DNA from 3 places in the Exiguobacterium sp. U13-1 genome. Region 1 is predicted to be linked to each of the others. Evidence: riboswitches for the same ligand, from Rfam matches in the RefSeq annotation. Region 1 holds a riboswitch; each other region holds the start of a gene.
What was found. Region 1 has a riboswitch for lysine ahead of ESP131_RS04995 (aspartate kinase). Riboswitches for the same ligand answer to the same signal wherever they lie in the genome.
Positions count from the first base shown of each region.

Region 2: another riboswitch for lysine. It lies ahead of ESP131_RS01845 (Na+/H+ antiporter NhaC family protein); the one in region 1 lies ahead of ESP131_RS04995 (aspartate kinase).
Region 3: another riboswitch for lysine. It lies ahead of ESP131_RS03450 (amino acid permease); the one in region 1 lies ahead of ESP131_RS04995 (aspartate kinase).

Region 1 is NZ_CP015731.1:974,783-980,193, reverse strand. It holds gene dapB (4-hydroxy-tetrahydrodipicolinate reductase) at 1-348, opposite strand, end outside; gene dapA (4-hydroxy-tetrahydrodipicolinate synthase) at 345-1,226, opposite strand; gene ESP131_RS05000 (aspartate-semialdehyde dehydrogenase) at 1,244-2,236, opposite strand; gene ESP131_RS04995 (aspartate kinase) at 2,250-3,449, opposite strand; lysine riboswitch at 3,562-3,739, opposite strand; gene argH (argininosuccinate lyase) at 3,810-5,180, opposite strand; gene ESP131_RS04985 (argininosuccinate synthase) at 5,177-5,411, opposite strand, start outside.
Region 2 is NZ_CP015731.1:349,117-354,527, forward strand. It holds gene ESP131_RS01825 (ABC transporter ATP-binding protein) at 1-206, opposite strand, end outside; gene ESP131_RS01830 (methyltransferase) at 216-875, opposite strand; gene ESP131_RS01835 (heme oxygenase) at 965-1,285, shown strand; gene ESP131_RS01840 (uracil-DNA glycosylase family protein) at 1,410-2,147, shown strand; lysine riboswitch at 2,240-2,418, shown strand; gene ESP131_RS01845 (Na+/H+ antiporter NhaC family protein) at 2,530-4,113, shown strand; gene htpG (molecular chaperone HtpG) at 4,179-5,411, opposite strand, start outside.
Region 3 is NZ_CP015731.1:638,120-643,530, forward strand. It holds gene ESP131_RS03435 (TetR/AcrR family transcriptional regulator) at 1-409, shown strand, start outside; gene ESP131_RS03440 (diguanylate cyclase) at 453-1,544, opposite strand; gene ESP131_RS03445 (MarR family winged helix-turn-helix transcriptional regulator) at 1,682-2,137, opposite strand; lysine riboswitch at 2,303-2,491, shown strand; gene ESP131_RS03450 (amino acid permease) at 2,623-4,104, shown strand; gene ESP131_RS03455 (solute:sodium symporter family transporter) at 4,257-5,411, shown strand, end outside.

The DNA.
Region 1 (5,411 bases):
CAGCAGTTGCTGCACCATCGCGATACCGTACGACATGTTGTACGACTGGAAGATCGGAATTTCTTTTGCGGCGTCCTTAATCGATGCCAGTTCCGCCTCAGAAAAACCAGTCGTTGCGATAACGAGTGGTGTTTTTGTCGCCAGCCCGTATGCGAGCAGATCAGGTAGCAAACTCGGATGCGAGAAGTCGATGATCGCATCGACCGTTTCTGACATCTCTGTTAGCTCGGCATATGAAGCGATCGTATCGGATGACTTCGTCCGGTCAACGATCGCCACGACACTTTGTGGTGCGAGTTCGACGACGTATTGTCCTGTCGCCCCATAACCGTGTAACGCGAGTTTCATCGAACCACTCCTTTGTAAGCCCGCATCGTTTCGAGTAAGTGGGCATGTCCCGCTTCCGATTGACGGACGAGCGGCAAGCGCGGCGCACCGACAGCAAAGCCAAGTTCTTCAAGCGATGCTTTGACTGGAATCGGATTAACGTCACTGAACAAGGCACCGATGACCGGTAACAAGTCTGCCTGAATCCGGCGAGCCGTGATGAGATCTTGTGCGAGTAACGCCTCAGCAAGTGCTTGTGTCTCTGCTGGGTACGGGTTCGAAAGAACTGAGATGACGCCTTGTGCCCCCCATGCCATGTACGGCAGGATTTGATCATCATTTCCACAGAAGACCGCGAAATCTTCCGGAATCGCCGCCATCAGTTCACCCATGAAGCTGACGTCTCCACTCGCCTCCTTAAACGCTTGGATTCGTGGATGACGTGCTAACGTCACTGCTGTTTCGACTGCGATCGCAACTCCTGTCCGCGACGGAACGTTGTACAGCATGATTGGTAATTCGGTTGCATCAGCGACCGCCGTGAAATGTGCGACGAGACCCGCTTGCGATGTTTTATTGTAGTACGGTGTGACGAGCATCGCTGCGTCCGCACCGAGGCGCTCTGCGAGTAACGTCTTCTCGATTGTTGCTGCCGTGTTGTTCGAACCCGTTCCGGCAATGACTGGTACTCGTCCTGCCGTGATTTGAACGGCAGTCGCCAGTAGTTGTTCGAATTCCGTGTTCGTCAGTGTCGATCCTTCTCCTGTCGTTCCTCCGACGACAAGCGCCTGAATTCCTGCTGCGAGTTGTTGCTCGATCAAGCGTTCGAATACGTGTAGATCCAACTCGCCTGCTTCATTAAATGGTGTGACGAGCGCTGTACCTGCTCCTTTGAACATGAAGAACTCCTCCTTTTTTATGAATGAATCGACTGTTCGATTGCTTGGCGTGCGACTTGTACGGCATTCGAGGCGGCACCTTTTCGAATGTTGTCGGCTACACACCAGAGATGGAACGTGTTCGCGAGACTATCATCTTGTCGAATCCGACCGACGTAGACGTCGTCCGTACCACTTGCATCGAGTGGCATCGGATAACGCGTATTCGCGACATCATCGATGAGGACGACGCCCGGTGCGCCTTCAAGTGCTTCACGGATCGCTGCAACCGTCGTCGGCTGCGTAAACGTGACGTTGATCGCAACCGAGTGAGAATTCGTGACTGGAACACGCACACATGTCGCACTGACTGGTAGTGCTGGAAGATTGAAGATTTTCCGTGTTTCGTCAATCATCTTCTGCTCTTCTTTCGTATAGCCGTTCTCAAGGAACACATCGATATGTGGCAAGATGTTATCGTGAATCGGATGCGGATAATTGACGGGCTCTTCTCCCCGTGCTCCACGTGCCAGATCCTCGATTCCTTTTTGACCAGAACCGGATACGGCCTGATACGTCGTATAGTTGACACGCTCGAATCCCAGTGACTGGAGCGGTGCTAAGGCGACGACGGATTGAATCGTCGAACAGTTCGGATTTGCGATCAAGCGGTCCGTCGCTTGAATCGCTTGTGGATTGACTTCTGGCACGACAAGCGGAATCGTCTCCTGCATCCGGAAAGCACTTGAATTATCAACGACGAGTGTTCCGTTTTCAGCTAGTAACGGGGCATATTGTTCACTGATCGTTCCGCCCGCTGCGAACAACGCGACATCGATCCCGTCTTCCGTGATATTTGGTGTCAGCGCTTGGATCGTGATGGCTTCTCCCTTGAACTGTACCGTGTTCCCTGCTGAACGAGCAGAAGCGTAAGCGGACAGGCGGCTGACCGGGAAGTCCAGTTCGGCTAGTACTTGTAACATTTTTTGACCGACGGCGCCGGTTGCTCCAATGACTGCTACATGATACATCCTGTTTTCCTCCTTATAACTCGAACGCGTTTGCAATCGCTGCAACCGTCCGTTCAATATCTGCTTGTGCAATCGTGTATGAGATGCTGATTTCTGAAGTCGTAACTTGATAGAACGGAATGTTCTCTGCTCGGAAGATTGCGAACAATTTCGAAGCGACACCTGTTGCATCCCGCATCCCGATTCCGACGACAGATAATTTCGCATGTTGATTATGGCGATCGACCTTGACTGTCGTGAAGCGATCCATGATGTCTTTCAATGCTTCATCGAGGAACTCTTCCTCATCGAGTGGACATGAGAACGATAAGAAAATGTCACTGTCGAACGTCGTTTGACTGATCATGTCGATGTTGACGTGGCGATTGGATAACAGTTCGAAGATATCGGCTACTGCTGCATTCGTTTGCGGTACGTGTTTGATTGATACCGTCAAGACGTTCTTCGTCACACTAACACTCGTCACCGCTTTTTGTTCCATTGTTTCCGTCGCTCCCATGATCCATGTTCCCCTTTTCGATTCAAGTGTTTTCCCGACGAAGATGTGTACGCCGTATTTTTTTCCTAGTTCGACACTTCGCATTTCCATGACCTTCGACCCGAGGGCGCTCATTTCCATCATCTCATCATACGAGATATGTGGAATCGGTTGAGCGGCGGCATGGATTCGCGGATCAGCTGTATAGACACCGTCGACATCGGTATAGATTTCGCACCGTTTATCAAGGACTGCCGCAAGGGCAACTGCCGTTGTATCCGACCCACCCCGTCCAAGCGTCGTGACATCACCGAGTTCGTTGACACCTTGGAATCCGGCGACGATGACGACATCGTACGTTTCGAGTTTTTGTCGTAACAGATCTCCATCGATCTGTTTGATCTTACTTTTCGTATGCACACCCATCGTGCTGATCCCTGCTTGTGCGCCAGTTTGCGATAACGCTTTGACGCCGAGTGAGTTGAGGGCGATGCTGAGTAATGAAATCGTCTGTTCTTCTCCGATGGCAAGCAGCCGATCGAGTTCTCGCCGCTCGGGGCGATCCGTGATGGCTTGCGCCTGAGCGATCAAAGAATCTGTCATCTTGCCCATCGCCGAAACGACGACGACGAGTTTTTCACCTTCGGCTGCGCGACTCTTCAAATAATTCGCAATAGACTGAATCTGTTCGACAGTCGCAACCGAGCTTCCACCAAATTTAAGTACAGTTGTCACAATCCTATCTCCTTTGTCCCGATACAGAAAAAAACGACGGGCCGGTAGGAGCGTTCCTACGGCCCGTCGTTATCACGATCGGACAAACGAAGACGAAGTCATTCGTTCTTTTACGTAAGATAGCGCTCCGAAACATCGGTTTCGGCAGTACAACGGATCTTAACCGTTGTACCAGCAAACAAGAGTAAGCATCTTCTCGTTCACTTCGGCGGACTTCCCCTTTCACATCATTCGGCATGCTTGCCTTCAAGAATGATGCTACTCATGTCATCCGCGCCTCTATCTGTCGGTTGTTAGTTACAGTTATAGCAGACATCTTTTGTTAAATCCAGTCATTTGACTGATTTTTTTCAAAATTCGTCAATTCGCAAGATGCTGTTTCGCAAGTTCGAGTTGCTCTGAAACGGCAGCAAACCCTGTACCGCCGTAACTTGTCCGGCGTGCCACTGCTTGAACCGGATCGAGGAGCGGATAGACTTCTTCTGTGATATCAGGATGGAATGTTTGATACGTCTCAAGGTTCAAATCTTTCAAGAAACAGCCATTCTGTACACAGTAAAGGACAGCCTTCCCAACGATTTCATGTGCTTCTCGGAATGGTATGCCTTTCGTCACGAGGTAGTCGGCGAGTTCCGTTGCGTTCGAGAAGTCTTGCATTGTCGCCTTCTTGAGCGCTTCGGTCTTAAACGTCGCGGATTCAATCATTCCGGTGAAGATTTGAACGGACTGGAGGACGGTATCCGCTGTATCGAAGACCCCTTCTTTATCCTCTTGCATGTCTTTATTGTAAGCGAGCGGTAATGCTTTCATCGTCGTTAAGAAGCCCATTAGATTGCCGTAGACACGTCCTGTTTTCCCACGAATCAATTCCGCGAAATCAGGATTTTTCTTTTGTGGCATCATGCTCGATCCTGTCGAGAAGGCATCGGACAACTCGATGAAGCCAAATTCTTGCGACGCCCAGATGATGATTTCTTCACAAAAACGTGATAGATGCATCATGACGGTCGAGGCGATCCCGAGGTATTCGATGACAAAGTCCCGGTCGGAGACGGCGTCGAGGCTGTTCGGATAGATCGATTCAAATCCGAGCAACTCGGCAGAACGGAAACGATCAATCGGGAATGTCGTACCGGCGAGCGCGCCTGCCCCGAGCGGTGATTTCCGGATTCGTTTTTGGTTGTCCGTCAACCGTTCAACGTCCCGTTCAAACATCCAGAAGTACGCAAGCAAGTGATGCGCAAGCGAGATCGGTTGCGCCCGTTGCAAATGTGTATAGCCCGGCATGACCGTCTCGATATGTTGCTCGGCTTGTTCCGTGATGACCGATTGGAGCTCACGTAATGCCGTCGTCAACGCTTCGACATGTTGCTCCATCCATAGATGCAAGTCGGTTGCGACCTGGTCGTTTCGACTCCGTGCCGTGTGCAGTTTCCCTGCGACTGGACCAATCTGTTCCGTCAACAACCGCTCAAGGTTCATATGAATGTCTTCATCCGCTAGCGTATACACATGATCCGCTACTGTCGCTTCTAGTTGCTTTAGTCCTTGCTCGATTTGTGTCCACTCGTCTTGAGCGAGGATTCCTTGTTCAAATAACATCTGCGCGTGCGCAAGACTTCCTTTCAAATCGACACTTGCTAACTTTTGATCGAACGTGATCGATGCTCCGAAGGCTTCCGCTTGAGCGGAAGCACTTTCCGTAAAACGTCCACCCCAGAGTTTGGTCATTTCGTCACACCCGCCTGACGATGAACACTTGCATGCGTCGAAACAGCAAGACCGTGTAATTTGATGAATCCTTTTGCTGCTTCATGATCAAACGCATCTTCTTTCGTATACGTCGCAAGCTTTTCATCGTAGAGCGAGACAGCAGACTGACGACCTGTCACGGTTGCGTTTCCTTTGAACAGTTTGACGCGAACTTCTCCTGTGACGTCCTGTTGCGTCGCCATCAAGAAA
Region 2 (5,411 bases), 630 kb from region 1:
TGCTTCCAGCAATCAAAACCACCGATCGTCGCCTTTCCATCGTCCGCAGCCAGTAATCCCATCAAATGTCGGAGTGTCGTTGATTTTCCAGATCCGTTTGGTCCGATGAAACCGAATATCGTACCCGGATCAACTGTAAAACTGACATCGAATATCCCACGCCCCGGTGCAAACTCTTTCGTGACATGCTCCAAACGGATCATCATCCGACCTCCTCATCCCCTATTTTTCTCATCACTGTATTCATACCCGTTTTGAAGCAGTTTGTTCGGATCAAAGCGATAGATGACGAACCGCTCGTCATGATTTTTTTCGTAGAGGTCTCGTAATCGAATCTCATCGACTTGCTCGAATACGGTATGTCGCTCTAAATATTCCCGGTATTCATCGGTCGGGTAATACAAGATGAGATCTACCGAACGCGAGGAACGCTCGACCGAACTTAAAATCTGATCAATCACTTTCATGAAAATTTGGGAAGAGAATGGATTGAAGAAATAAAACTTATTCGCCTCGTCCGGAATGACGTACTGCTCAGCATACGCCTGTTCAAATCGTAAACTTCCCGAACGTCGCTTTCGTCTACTTTCGTAATTCGCCATGTTCCGAAGCGCATCTTCGTAAAATTGTCCATTCATCTCGATTCCGATGACGGAACAATCGAATCGGTCGTGTAAGTAAAAGTTCAAACGCCCTTTCCCACACCCGAAATCAATGACAGTGTCCTGTTTTTGAAACGGATAGGTTTCGCATAATTCGTCTAGTGCCGCATAAGGTGTCGGTTCATATCGATTATAGTGACTAAACACACCATATAGATGTTGCATCTCAATGGTCTCGATTCGTAATCGTTGATCGTATTCCTGTTCATTCATCGTCTTTTGTTCCTTCTTTCCGGCATTCTTACCCTCATCGTACTATACTGAAGAAGTACGTTACTCGTTTTTTGAAAGGGGATTTTATGATGATCGTCGTTACGAACCGGATTAAAGTCAAAAAAGGGATGGCTGCAGCTCTCGCTCCTCGTTTTACGCGTCCAAGTGGACTCGATACGATGGACGGATTCATCCGCGTCGAGGTCTTATTGACGCAAAATATCGAAGAACACGATGAAATGAACGTCAACATGTACTGGGAAGACATGAAGAGTTTTCAAGCGTGGCGGGAAAGTGACGATTTCAAAGCGTCACATAGTCGACCTGCGAGTAGTGAGGCAGGAGAATCGCCAATGCTCGGCAGCGAGATTCTGACATATGAAGTCGCTTCGGTCAAAGAACGCGCATGATGCACGAAAAGGACTCGTCTCGAGTCCTTTTTTAGATACCTATATACAAATAGTGAAAGGGTCGAATTGTCACAAATGGTATTATTTGTTATCATAGTGCCATTACAGAGAGAGAGGGTCCTTCATGAATTCATTAACTATATTTGAACAAGCCATTCGTAGCTTACCTGACGATCGTACGTTACGACGTGATGAATTATGGACGGACGATTTTTTATTGCAACAGGAGAACGAGCTGACCGTCTATTACTCTCCGATTGGCGAATATGTCAATACTGAAGCAAAAGTCGTCATCATCGGGATCACACCAGGTTTTGAACAGATGCGAATCGCTTTCGAAGAAGCGACGGATGCCCTCCATCATGGTGTTTCATTAGAAGAGACGGCACGCCTCGTCAAATATACAGCAAGCTTTGCCGGAACGATGCGACGTAACCTCGTTCAGATGCTTGATACACTCGAACTTCCAGCATTGCTCGGAATTGAGACGACAGCTAGCTTATTTCATCAACATCAAAAATTATTGCAACCGACGTCGCTGTTAAAGCAACCCGTCTTTTATCGCGAAAAGAATTACTCGGGTCATCAACCGAAAATCAGCCGTAGTCCTTTGCTAAAACATTATGCAGAAGAACACTTCGTCGCTGAAATCAATCAGCTACGCGAACCGGCGCTATTGATTCCGCTCGGTCGTGTCGTCGAGACACAAGTCCGTGGGTTGATTCATGACGGACGAATCGAACAGCATCAGCTTCTTTCGGGATTCCCTCATCCCTCTGGTGCGAATGGTCATCGAAAAAAACAATTCGAAGAAAACCAAGCCTATTTGATGAAACAGCTCATTCAACATTTTGCTGAATAAATAACTTTATCTTAAATTATCAGAATATATGGTTGAATCGTTTCTGAATTACATGATAAAGTGTCCATAAGAACAGAATATGACTATTCTATCGATGAGGTAGAGGCGCGATTTCAATCAGTACTTGGTCCGAGGATGACAACGAAGACGACTACAGGAAAGGTGACATCGCCGAAATGACAGTATGTGTCTAACATATCGTCGTTGGTCGATTCGGGAAACACCCGATCGATTGCCATACATAGTACTTGTATGGAGCGCTCCAATTCGGCTAAGAAAGACGCATCCAGCGAGGGTGTCGGCTTTGTTGCCGGTGCCCTTGCTTTTTTTGTGCCGCGGGGTCTCATCTTTAAGCCATTTATTAAAGAGGAGGATATTTTTCATGGTCAACTATTCAGATTCCATCATTGCCCTTGTACCTGCTTTACTAGCTATCTTATTAGCCATCTTTACACGAAAGGTCGTTCTTTCGTTAGGTGTCGGCATTCTCGTCGGTGCCCTGTTACTCCACCGTTTTAATCCGATCGATACGATAACCTATCTCGGCAAGAACATCTTCAGCCTGTTTTGGGCGGACGGTGCCTTGAACGAGTGGAACGTCTTATTACTTGTCTTCTTGTTATTGCTCGGCGTCCTTTCCACGCTCATTCAGACATCAGGTGGCGCTCGTGCCTTCGGTGAATGGGCTTCTACGCACGTCAAAACGGCGCGTGGTGCACGCTTAGTCGCCTTCGGACTCGGTATCTTGATTTTCATCGATGATTACTTCAATAGTCTTGCTGTCGGAAACGTTAGTCGTCCGTTAACGGATCGTCGTGGTGTCTCACGAGCGAAACTTGCCTATTTGATCGACTCAACAGCTGCGCCTGTTTGTGTCATCAGTCCGCTTTCGAGTTGGGGCGCATTCATCATCTCCATCATCGCCGGTATCTTAACGACGCACTCGATTACGGATTACTCAGCGTTTAGTGCCTTCATGATGATCGTTCCAATGAACTTCTATGCGATTTTCGCGTTACTTTTAACACTTTACATCGCTTACTCTGGCGTCTCTGTCGGACCGATGAAACAGCATGAACGTCGTGCCGCGAAAGGTGAACTTTTTGATGCATCAAAAGGAACACCGATGGGGATGGCAAAAGAGGTCAACGAACATACGAATGGAAAAGTACGGGATCTCGTCGTTCCGATCGTCGTTCTCGTCATCGCTACGATCAGTGCGTTGCTCGGAACAGGTGCTCAGGCACTTGCTGCCGACAATCGCCCGTTTACTTTAATTGGAGCATTTGAATCGACAGACGTCACACGTTCACTCGTCGCAGGTGTCGTCATTAGTTTAATCGTCGCTTTCCTGATGCTGATCGGACGGAAAATTCCGGGTCGCGATTACCGGGTAAGCATCGTTGCTGGTATGCGTTCGATGTGGCCAGCAGTCGTGATTCTGTTATTCGCTTGGACGATCATCGCTGTCATCGGTGACATGAAAACCGGTGACTATCTTGCAAGCTTCGTCAGCAACTCGATTTCTGCTTCGTACTTGCCATTCTTGTTATTCTTGATTGCCGGCTTGATGGCATTCTCGACAGGAACAAGTTGGGGCACATTCGGGATCATGTTGCCAATCGGTGCGGATCTCGTCATGGCTGTCGATGCCTCACTCTTGTTACCGACGCTTGCTGCCGTTCTTGCTGGATCTGTCTTCGGTGACCATTGTTCACCGATTTCCGATACGACGATCCTCAGTTCGACAGGGGCTGGATCACATCATATCGACCACGTTACGACACAGTTACCGTATGCGCTAGTCGGTGCCGTCACTGCAGCAGTCGGTTATTTAGTCATCGGTTTCACGGAGTCTTCGGTCTACGGTTTCATCGGAGCTCTTGTCACATTCGTACTCTTCATCGTCGTCTTGAACGTTCTCTCAAAAAAAGGAGAAACCGCTTCGGATTTACAGACGGATTAATGTAGCATTTTACGAAAAAAGGCATTGGATGCGCGCATCCAATGCCTTTTTTATATCTATTCGTTTCACACCATCAGTAAACACACATCATTCGCAAACGCTACTGGATCCTCGAGTGGAAGCCCTTCGACAAGCAATGCTTGTTGGTACATCAGTTTGGTATAGCGCTCGAATTTCGAACGATCGTTTTGATACGCCGTTTCAAGAGAGTGGAATACCGCGTGTGACGGATTCAATTCAAGAATCTTGACCGCTTCTACCCCTTCGTTATTCGGCATCGCCTTCAGGATTTTCTCCATCTCGATCGAGACGGCGCCATCCGTCGCAAAACAGACGGGATGCGATTTGAGACGCGTCGATGCCTTAACTTCCTTGACTTGTCCACTTAGCACTTCCTGCATCGCTTGGAACATCTCTGCTTGTGCGTCCGTCGTCTCCGCTTCTTCTGCTTCAATCCCTAGATCGCTACTCGTGACCGACTTGAACGTCTTCTCGTTGTACGTCACGAGCATCTGGATCGCGAACTCATCGATCTCTTCCGTGAAGTACAAGATGTCGTATCCTTTATCACGGACGAGCTCGGATTGTGGTAACTTATCTAAACGATTCGTACTCTCACCAGCGGCGTAGTAGATATGCGCTTGATCTTCTGGCATCGCTGCGACGTATTCCGCGAGTGTGATCAACTTCTTCTCCTTCGCCGAGTAGAAGAGGATGAGGTCCTGCACCTGTTCCTTGTGCATGCCGTAATCATTGTACATACCGAACTTCAGCTGACGTCCGAACGCTTGATAGAACGTTTCGTACTTCGCGCGATCTTCACGCAAGAGGGCTTCAAGTTGTGTCTTGATCTTACTTTGGATGTTTTTCGCGATCAGCTTCAATTGACGATCGTGTTGTAGAAGTTCACGCGAGATGTTGAGCGATAAGTCCTCCGAGTCGACCATTCCTTTGACGAAACTGAAATGGTCCGGCAGCAAGTCACTGCATTTTTCCATGATCAAGACACCATTCGCATAAAGCTCGAGACCTTTTTCAAATTCCTTCGAATAATAATCGTACGGTGCCTGCTCCGGAATGAATAAGATCGATTGATAACGAACGGCACCATCGACACTGATATGAATGTGTTTTGCCGGTGTGTCAAAACCATACCGCTTCTCTTGGTAGAAGTTCGTATAGTCCTTGTCTGTCAATTCCCGTTTGTTCTTCCGCCAGATCGGCACCATGCTGTTGATCGTCTTGACGACTTCGACCTCTTCCGTCTCATCACTGCCTTCGATTGGCTGACGTTCGAG
Region 3 (5,411 bases), 340 kb from region 1:
AATGAAGGCACTTGAACAAGCGATTCGGATCACCGGTACAGGAACTGCCTTTCCGACAGTCGAGCAGGTGAGTCGCTATTTTGCTCGGTTGTTCATTCATATCGAAGAAAATGAATTATTCTATCAGACGATGCTTGTTCAAGGACCGATCAAAACGTTCATCTCGCGCTTTCTCGATACGTTGAAAGAGAATTACCGACTAATGTTTCGACCGCAAATCACAGAAGAAGCTACGTTCGTCGATCGGGACTTATTATTAAACTATGTCATTGGTGGACAGTTGGGATTGTTGATTTCTTGGTTACGAAACGGTCGACCGTATTCATCAGAGTATATGGCAGAACAATTAAGTCGGATGATCGTCTTTGGAACAGTAGAAAGCATCGGTTTTCCTAAAGAGCCGGAATGAAGACGTAAAAAAAGACACTTCCCTACGGAAGTGTCCAGTCAGGTTAAGCTTGTCGGAATGCAAGTTCTTTCGTGTAGATCGTACTCCGATTCCGTCCGCTTTCTTTTGAGTAATACAACGCTTTATCTGCCTGTTGTAATGCTTCAAGTGACGTATGAGAACCACTAGAATGCGCGATTCCAAGCGAAATCGTGATTTGTAGATCAGGTACATCTGCTGTCGGGAACAGGTTACGTGCGACCGTCAGCCGAGCTAGTTCTGCGATTTTTTGCGCTTCTTTCGCCGAAGTACTTGGTAAGATGATTAAAAATTCTTCACCACCGTACCGTCCGACGAGGTCGTCTGGACGCGTCAAGGAAGCAAGAGTCATGCCGAGTTGGCGTAACACATCATCGCCCGCATCATGACCATATGTATCATTGACATGCTTGAAGAAATCGATATCGATGAGTACAAGCGAATAGCCTTGGTCGGTCGAACCGACAAGCGAAAGGGAGTCATCAAGACGACGACGATTGGCGAGCCCTGTCAATGCATCCGTCATGGCGAGTTTCTGCTGATACTGGATGTTTTCGAAGTGACGGCGTAATTCCGTTAGCAATCGAAAAGCGACAAAGCCAGCTAATAAATTAAAGAAGACGTACGCAATCGAGATTTTAAAGAATGTCGACCAGCTGTGCGTCAGGATGTAGATGGCGGGTAACGAATAGAGAATACCGACCAACACCATAAGCTGAAAATGACGCATCGAGACATGGACGAATCGACGAATGATTCCGATTGTCGTGATGAACAAGACGATGATCAGCGTAGATAAATAAAAACCTTCCATTTGATCAACTGGTGTTAAAAAGTAACGTGTCCCAATGATCATCGCACCCGCAACGATGGCGCTTGGAAAACCACCGAACAGCATGGCGATCGCGACGGGAACGATACGTAAATCAACACGGGCGACATCGATTTGGATCCCATTGAACATCAATAAAACCGCAATCAGACCACAGATCGCTCCGAGTATAAGTCGAATGCTCCATTTGGAGTTCAATGAAATACGCGGTTGATTTCGAAACGGTAAGAACAAGAGAGTAATCGTTGTAAACAGTAGACAAAAGTTAATGATGAATTGATTCATGATGGACAACAAATCCTCCCAACTCCCCCAGCTAACAGATTTCCATATATATACTTCCAGTATACTCAAGTAGATAACGGTTAGACAGAGGGAAATCTTTAGATAAAATAGAAAAAACGGTAGAAAATCTACCGTTTTTAAGAAGACGAAGTAAGTGTATCCTCATCCATCGTCTGTAAAATTTTATTAAAAACATGAACCATCGTTTCAAGCTCTTCTTCTGTCAATGTGCCGAAGCGATCTTGTAAATAGTTTTTCCGGACGATTTCGAGATCCCGAAATGCACGTTCACCGTCCTCCGTCAAAGCGAGGACGATTGAACGACGATCTTCCGTCGAACGTGTTCGGGTGACATATCCTTGTTTATACAGCTTATCCGTCAAAGCAGTGACTTGACTCGTCGCGAGCTCAAATTGTTCCGCAAGAAGCGTCGGGCGCTGAGGACCATTTTCTGAAAGGCTTCGTAAGATGAAAAACTCACTCCGGGTCGCCGTTCCTTCAAATAGCCGGTTAAGTTCACGTCGCAGGGTACGAAGAATGACACGCATTTGTTCCTCGAGTCGATAAGTTAGCAAATCACGTTCCTGTGGCATGCAAGCAGCATCCTTTCTCTCAGTGGACTTCTACCATTTAGTGTACTAAACATATCGGATTTTTACCATCGACTACCCCAGATTCGAAAAAGGCAATTGACAATTTCGTGGCGTTTTGTGTAATATGGCGTAGTAATAACTAACTTAATTCAGTTCTCACTCAACCAGTGGGATGGAGGTTGCAGTTCTTAAGAGTACGGTTACGGATGTCGTCAAGCGACAGATGAGGTGACCTGAAAGGAAGAATTGCCGAAATCAATCATCGCTTTGAAGATGATCGATTGGGATTAGATCAAATAGGTCTAATACTGTCACAAGTCGGGTATCACCTACTTGTGGAGAGCTATCTTTCACGACGGTAGAATGAGGCGCATCCATTTTATTATGTTGCGTTCTCATCTTCCATCTGGAAGATGAGGGCGCTTTTTGTTTTTTCATTCAAAAAGTGTCCTCTCAAAAATTTATTAAAGAGAGAAGCGAACGAAATGAACAATCTAGATGTGAAACAAACAACAGATTCGACAGCAGAAGGATTAAAACGTGGATTACAAGCCCGTCATATGTCAATGATCGCCATCGGTGGAGCGATCGGAACAGGACTCTTCATTGCGTCCGGTGCTTCCGTCGCAGCAGCAGGACCAGGTGGTGCGCTCCTATCGTATGCAATCGTTGGTCTGATGGTCTACTTCCTAATGACAAGTCTTGGTGAAATGGCAGCGTACATGCCGGTCGCTGGATCCTTCTCGACATATGGAACGAAATTCGTCGATCCATCATTCGGCTTTGCACTCGGCTGGAACTACTGGTACAACTGGGCAGTCACGATCGCAGTCGAGCTCGTCGCAGCACAAATCGTCATGACGTATTGGTTCCCGGATGTTCCTGGATTTTATTTCAGTGCCTTGTTCCTCTTACTCATGATTGGCTTGAACTACTTCTCCGTTAAAGGATTCGGGGAAGCGGAGTATTGGTTCGCGATGATTAAAGTCGTTACCGTCATCGTCTTCTTAGTCGTCGGTGTTGCGATGATTTTCGGTGTCTTTACATCGGAGCCACCGGTTGGCTTTAAAAACTTTGCTCTTGGCGATGCACCGTTCGTCGGTGGGATTCCTGCCGTCATCGGAATCATTCTTGTTGCTGGATTCAGTTTCCAAGGAACGGAGCTCGTCGGGATTGCCGCGGGTGAGTCAGAAGACCCGAAAAAGAACGTTCCTAAAGCAGTCAAACAAGTTTTCTGGCGTATCTTACTTTTCTACGTCTTCGCGATTTTCGTCATCGGAATGCTCATTCCGTATACGAGTCCGAACTTGGTTTCGAATGACATTACGGACGTAGCGGTTAGTCCGTTTACGCTCGTCTTTGAAAAAGCAGGTCTTGCGTTCTCAGCAGCACTCATGAACGCTGTCATCTTGACGTCTGTTCTATCTGCCGGAAACTCAGGCATGTATGCTTCGACACGGATGCTGTATACACTTGCGCGCCAAGGCGATGCACCGAAGTTATTCGCGAAAGTCTCGAAAAACGGTGTACCCCGTCACGCCTTGCTTGCAACAGGTGCAGTCGGTGCGCTCTGTTTCTTGACGTCGATGTTTGGTGGACAAGTCTACCTGTGGTTACTCAATGCTTCCGGGATGACAGGATTCATCGCATGGCTCGGGATTGCGATCAGTCACTATCGCTTCCGTAAAGGATTCGTTGCACAAGGTCACTCGTTGAAAGACTTACCATATGTTGCACCAGCGTTCCCGTTCGGTCCGCTGTTCGCATTCGGTCTTTGTTTCCTTGTCATCGTTGGTCAAAACTATGCCGCATTCCTCGCTGATCAAATCGATTGGGTTGGGATTGCTGCGACGTACGTCGGTATTCCATTGTTCCTTGCCTTCTGGTTAGGACATAAATTCAAAAACCGGACGTCGATCGTTCGTTATGACGAGATGGACTTCCCAGAACATCCGCGTCAATCGTAATGTGTGAACCACCTTCTATAATGAAGGTGGTTTTTTTATTTCTTTAAATGAAAACGTTTTCTAAAATATAGTTTTGGAAAAGTATAAAAAAGGAATCAATGAATACATATTACAAGAATAGAAAACATGAATGAAGAATAGGGGGGAGACGCATGACTACATCTGAATTATTTTTCACATTAGGTTCTGCAGCGTTTTTCATGTTGCTCGTTGCCTACATATCCTATCGATTGACGCGTGGGAAAACACAAGGCGTCGATGAATACTTCTTAGCGGGGCGAGGTCTAAGTGGCGTTTTCATTGCCGGATCATTACTACTGACGAATTTGTCGGCAGAACAGTTGATTGGACTCAATGGACAATCCTTCATGGGGAATATGTCGAGTATGGCATGGGAAGTTACGGCGGGATTTGCTGCAATCATCATGGCCATCTATCTGCTCCCGAAATTTCTCGGGCTAGGTATCTCGACATTACCGGAATACTTAAGTCACCGGTATGATGAGACGGTTCGCCGGATGACAGTCTTACTCTTTTTACTTGGATATATGTGTGTCACGATTCCTTCGATGCTTTATTCGGGTGGAATTGCTGTCTTGCAGCTGTTCGATGTTCCGGAATTATTTGGTCTCAGTTATACGCAATCCCTTTGGTTAGTCGTCTGGGTCGTTGGAATCATCGGAGCGATTTATGCAATTTTTGGAGGACTACGTGCGGTGGCTGTCTCCGATACCTTGAACGGGATTGGGCTTGTCTTCGTTGGATTCCTAGTTCCGGTGCTTGGCTTTATCGCGCTGGGTGACGGGAATTTGCTTCAAGGAATGAAGACGATTGCGACTGTGCAACCGGAGAAGCTGAACGCAATCGGAAGCTCAACCGATGCCGTTCCGTTCTTTTCGATTTTCACGGGCATCCTATTTGCGAACTTATTTTATTGGTCACTCAATCAATATGTCATTCAACGTGTGCTCGGGGCAAAAGATTTGAAGGAAGGACAGAAGGGCGTCTTGATGACAGGCTTCTTGAAGTTATTAGTTCCGATCTTCATGCTGATTCCTGGGATCATTGCCTATCACTTATATGGGAACACACTAACGAGCGGTGATCTATCATATCCTCGACTCATTACGGAGTTGTTGCCGGTCTCGCTGATGGGATTTTTCTTGGCTGTCTTACTCGGAGCTGTCTTCAGTTCGTTTAACTCGTTGCTCAACAGTATTGCGACACTTTTCGTACTCGATATCTATCAGCCGGTGTTTGCGAAAGAGGCGAGTGATGAACATTTGATTCGCGTCAGTAAATGGTTT